Regions from separate parts of the Stenotrophomonas oahuensis genome, predicted to be linked through region 2. Evidence: riboswitches for the same ligand, from Rfam matches in the RefSeq annotation. Region 2 holds a riboswitch; the other holds the start of a gene.

Region 1 (2,385 bases), 670 kb from region 2:
TTTCGTCCAGGCTGATGCCCACGGCTTCGCTGTCGATGGCGCGCAGGTTGATGCGGGCGGCGGCGGCCTTGGCGTGGATGGCAGCAGCGTCGATGTCCTTGACGTGCAGGGTGTCGAAGAAGTGCTCGCCGACGTTGACGCCAGCGTCGCGCAGCGCGGCGGCCAGAATCGCGGCCAGGCGGTGGGTGCGGCGGGCAATGCGGGTCAGGCCTTCCGGACCGTGGTACACGGCGTACATCGAGGCCATCACTGCCAGCAGCACCTGCGCGGTGCAGATGTTGGAGGTGGCCTTCTCGCGGCGGATGTGCTGCTCGCGGGTCTGCAGGGTCAGGCGGTAGGCCGGGTTGCCCTGGGCATCGATGGAGACACCGATCAGGCGGCCCGGCATCGAGCGCTTGTAAGCGTCACGGCAGGCCATGAAGGCCGCATGCGGGCCACCGAAGCCGAACGGCACGCCGAAACGCTGGCTGTTGCCGACCACGATGTCCGCGCCCCATTCGCCGGGGGCGGCAATCAGGGTCAGGGCCAGCAGGTCGGTGGCCACGGCGACCAGGCCGCCACGTGCATGCACGGCATCGGCCAGCGCCTTGTAGTCGCCAATGTGGCCGAAGGTGTCCGGGTACTGCAGCAGCACGCCATAGGAATCGGCTTCCAGCGCTTCGGCCGGGGTGCCCACGCGCAGCACGATGCCCAGCGGCTCGGCGCGGGTGCGTAGCAGTTCCAGGGTCTGCGGGTGCACGGCGTCGTGCACGAAGAAGGTGTCGGACTTGCTCTTGGCCGAACGCTTGGCCAGGGTCATTGCTTCAGCGGCGGCGGTGGCTTCGTCCAGCAGCGAGGCGTTGGCGATCTCCATGCCGGTGAGGTCGGCACACAGGGTCTGGAAGTTGATCAGCGCTTCCATGCGGCCCTGCGAGATCTCGGCCTGGTACGGGGTGTAGGCGGTGTACCACGCCGGGTTTTCCAGCACGTTGCGCAGGATGACGTTCGGGGTCAGGGTGCCGTAGTAGCCCTGGCCGATGAAGGTGCGGAAGACCTGGTTCTTGTCGGCAATGGCGCGGATCTTGGCCAGTGCTTCCACTTCGGTCAGCGAATCGGGCAGCGCCAGCGGCGCGGGCGACTTGATCGAGGCGGGCACGATGGCGTCGGTCAGGGCGTCCAGCGAGGCGTGGCCGACCACGTCGAGCATCTGCGCGATTTCAGCGTCGTTCGGGCCGATATGGCGTTCGACGAACGCGGCGTGGTGTTCAAGCTCGCGCAGGGTAGGGGTGTTCTGGGACATGGCTGGCTTCCGGAAGAGTGGGCACGCACGTTCAGAAGACCTTCCGGTCTTCCTGGGTGCCCCTCTGTCCTTTTGCCTGAGAGTTTAAAAGCGCGCGGCTGCGTGCTTCGTGCCCCTTCGGCGCCGGCATTGGCCGGTCTCTCCAGAGTTTTGCTGCGGGTGGTATCGGGCCTGAGCGATTACGGGCGTTGCGCCTTCGGCAGCGGGGGCTCAAAACGACGCTCCGCTTCTCCCACCATGTTGCCCGGCGATTATAGCCCAGCCCCCCGCCGCACAACGGCCGCACGGCAGATGAACACGGGTTGCGAACCGTACGCATTCAGCCCCTTGGGCATGGAACTGGCCGACGCAACGGCCTATCATGAGCGGATTCTCGTATTCATCAGGCACCGCCCGGGTTTGGGCCGGTGCCTGCCTGCGTTCGCGCAGGCCGCTGACGGAACCCAGCCATGACACCCGCCTCACCCTCCACGCGTCGCTTGGCCCTGCTGCTGGCCGGCCTGGCCATGTTCGGTCCGTTCTCGATCGACACCATCTTTCCGGCCTTCCTGCTGCTGGGTGAGCGCCTGCAGGTGGACCAGGTGGCGGTGCAGCAGACGGTCAGCGTGTACCTGCTGTTCTACGGGCTGATGAGCCTGGCGCACGGTCCGCTGTCGGATGCCTTCGGGCGGCGGAGGGTGATCCTGGGCGGGCTGGTGGTGTTCATTGCCGCCTCCATCGGCTGCGCGCTGTCGCGCGACCTGACCACGCTGCTGGTGTTCCGCGCCCTGCAGGGCGTGTCGGCTGGCGTCGGCGTCATCGTCGGCCGCGCGGTCATCCGCGATCTGTACCACGGTGCGGACGCTCAGCGGCTGATGAGCCAGGTGTCGATGATTTTCGGCGTGGCCCCCGCCATTGCGCCGATCATCGGCGGCTGGATTCTGCTCGGGGGCGGCGACTGGCCGTTGATCTTCTGGTTCCTGGTCAGCTTTGCGGCGCTGCTGCTGCTGGCCACCGGCAAGTGGCTGCCGGAAACCCTGCCCGTGGAAGAGCGCACGCCGCTGTCCACCGGCGCGCTGCTGCGCAGTTATGTGCGGATGGGCTCGAACCCGCGCTTGCTGCGGCTG
Region 2 (2,385 bases):
CTCATCTGTCCATCATTAGGCAGAGAATTCAGCCAGGCATCGATCTCCTTCAGATGGGGAATGACTTTGTCGGCAAATGCCGCCTTCTGTCCCTCGCTGGACTGCGCCTGCATGGCGTCCCGGACGGCGTCGTCTGCTATGCCCCACTGCTGCGCCAGCGGGGTCAACGAGCGCAGACCCACGGGCACCTTGGCCGGATCCAACGGTATCTGCGCCGCACGGATGTCGGCGGGCGTGACGGTGGCCGTCAGTTCGGCCGAAGAACCGATGTCGCCATGCTGGGGACCTGCATGCGTATTGCTCATGCAGGCAGACAGATACAGAAAGCCGAGAACGAACAACGGCATCCGGATCGCATGCGTGTTCATCAGGACCACTCCATGGGTTTGATCGGATTGTGGCCGAGCCGCCCTACCCTGGCAACACAGTTTCCGCCGCCAGCAACCACGCCAATTTGCGTGCCCGCGGCTGGCGCTTGAGCTGCCATTCGGCTTTCGAAGCCGCCGCCCGGTCCGGGTAGGCGCGGCTGGCCAGCAGCTTTACCAGCGGGTTGGCGCGGGTATAGCGCGCGCCCTTCCCCGCCAGATGGGCTTGGTAGCGGGCCTCCACGTCATTGCTGATGCCGGCGTAATAGCTGCCGTTGCGGCATTCCAGCAGGTACACGTACCAAGGGGCGGGTTCAGCAACCATGGGGGGATTATCGGGCATTGACCGGCCCCTGGCTGCTAGAATCGCCCCCGGATGCAGGAGAGAGGTGCCACGCTGGCACCCGCCGAAGGCGCAGGCTCCCATAATCGCTCAGGCCGGTGGCTCGATACGCCACCAACCATGCATCCAGCACGCCGATCTGGAGAGAGGTCTTCACTGACCCGCCGAAGGGGCACGTGGCCTGGCCACCGAACTCTCAGGCAAAAGGACAGCGGGAGCGGCAACCGACGTTGAACCCCACCTGTGCCCGCGCATGGGCGGGGCGCGCGTTCGTGTTCCTGCCTGCCGTACCGGAGCCTCCCCCATGCTGCTCTCCATCATCTATCTCATCGCCATTTCGGCTGAAGCCATGACCGGCGCGCTGTCGGCCGGCCGCCGCCGCATGGACCTGTTCGGCGTGATCATCATTGCCTGTGTCACCGCGTTGGGCGGCGGGTCGCTGCGTGACATCGTGCTCGGGCATTACCCGCTGGGCTGGGTGAAGCATCCGGAGTACCTGGGCTTCACCATCTGTGCGGCGCTGATCGCGACCTGGCTGGCGCGCTGGATGCACCACTTCCGCCGCACCTTTCTGGTGCTGGATGGGCTGGGGCTGGTGGCGTTCACCCTGATTGGCTGTGCGGTGGCGCGTGAGGCCGGCCATGCTGCGCCGATCGTGCTGATAGCGGGGATGTTGACCGGCGCGTTTGGCGGCGTGCTGCGCGATGTGTTGTGCAACGAGGTGCCGCTGATTTTCCAGAAGGAGCTGTATGCGGTGGTGACGTTGCTGACCGGTGCGGCGTATCTGGGGTTGCTGGAACTGGGGGTGTCGTTGAATGCCGCTACGTTGTGGTGTTTGGGCGGCGGTTTTGCGTTCCGGCTGCTGGCGATTCATTTCCGGTGGGAGATGCCGAAGTTCGTGTACCGGGATGAGGTGCATTGACCCATCGCCCATGACCATTGTCATGTGAGACATAAGCGGGCCATCTGTATCATGGGTGGCCCGTTCTTCTGAACGGCATCCAGCCAATGGCCGTGGCATGCCCGCGGTCTGCCAGACACCCTCCCCCGTTGCTCCGATCTGCCGCTTGCGGCCGGTCCCCATGGACGCACTGCTCTGCCCGAGGGTGCGCAGGATGCGTATGTCTTCACCTCGCCTGACCAAGTCCCTGCTGATCGCCGCCGCCGTCGGCCTTGCTGCCGTTGCCGGCTGGAAGCTGCTCGCACCAGGCAGCGCCGCGCCGACCGAACGGCCGCCGCAGGCCACCCCGGTGCGGGTCGCCACGGCGAGCCAGGAAGACCTGGTGGTGCGACTCAAGGCCCTTGGCACCGTCACCCCGTTGAACACGGTCAGTCTGCGCAGCCGCGTGGATGGGGAACTGCTGCGGCTGACATTCACCGAAGGCCAGCACGTCAAGGCCGGCGACCTGATCGCCGAGATCGACCCGCGCCCGTTCCAGGTACAGCTGACGCGGGCGCTGGGCACCCAGCAGCAGAACCTGGCCGAACTGGACAACGCACGCAGCCAGCTCAAGCGCTTCGAGGAACTGCAGCGGCAGAGCTTCGTCTCGGCGCAGGATCTGAACGACCAGCGCAGCAAGGTGCGCCAGCTGGAAGGCCGCCGCCAGACCGACCAGGCCGCCGTGGATGAAGCCCGCCTGCAGCTGCAGTACACCCGCATCACCGCGCCGGTGGCCG

Evidence for each region. Region 2 has a riboswitch for glycine ahead of PDM29_RS04790 (trimeric intracellular cation channel family protein). Riboswitches for the same ligand answer to the same signal wherever they lie in the genome.
Region 1: it holds a riboswitch for glycine, as region 2 does, so the genes downstream of both, gcvP (aminomethyl-transferring glycine dehydrogenase) here and PDM29_RS04790 (trimeric intracellular cation channel family protein) in region 2, are expected to answer to the same signal.

The regions. Positions count from the first base shown of each region.
Region 1 covers NZ_CP115541.1:407,441-409,825, reverse strand. Annotated here, with positions in the region: gene gcvP (aminomethyl-transferring glycine dehydrogenase) at 1-1,279, opposite strand, end outside; glycine riboswitch at 1,334-1,435, opposite strand; gene PDM29_RS01890 (multidrug effflux MFS transporter) at 1,729-2,385, shown strand, end outside.
Region 2 covers NZ_CP115541.1:1,078,613-1,080,997, forward strand. Annotated here, with positions in the region: gene PDM29_RS04780 (hypothetical protein) at 1-368, opposite strand, end outside; gene PDM29_RS04785 (GIY-YIG nuclease family protein) at 412-708, opposite strand; glycine riboswitch at 735-829, shown strand; glycine riboswitch at 838-928, shown strand; gene PDM29_RS04790 (trimeric intracellular cation channel family protein) at 1,013-1,630, shown strand; gene PDM29_RS04795 (MdtA/MuxA family multidrug efflux RND transporter periplasmic adaptor subunit) at 1,830-2,385, shown strand, end outside.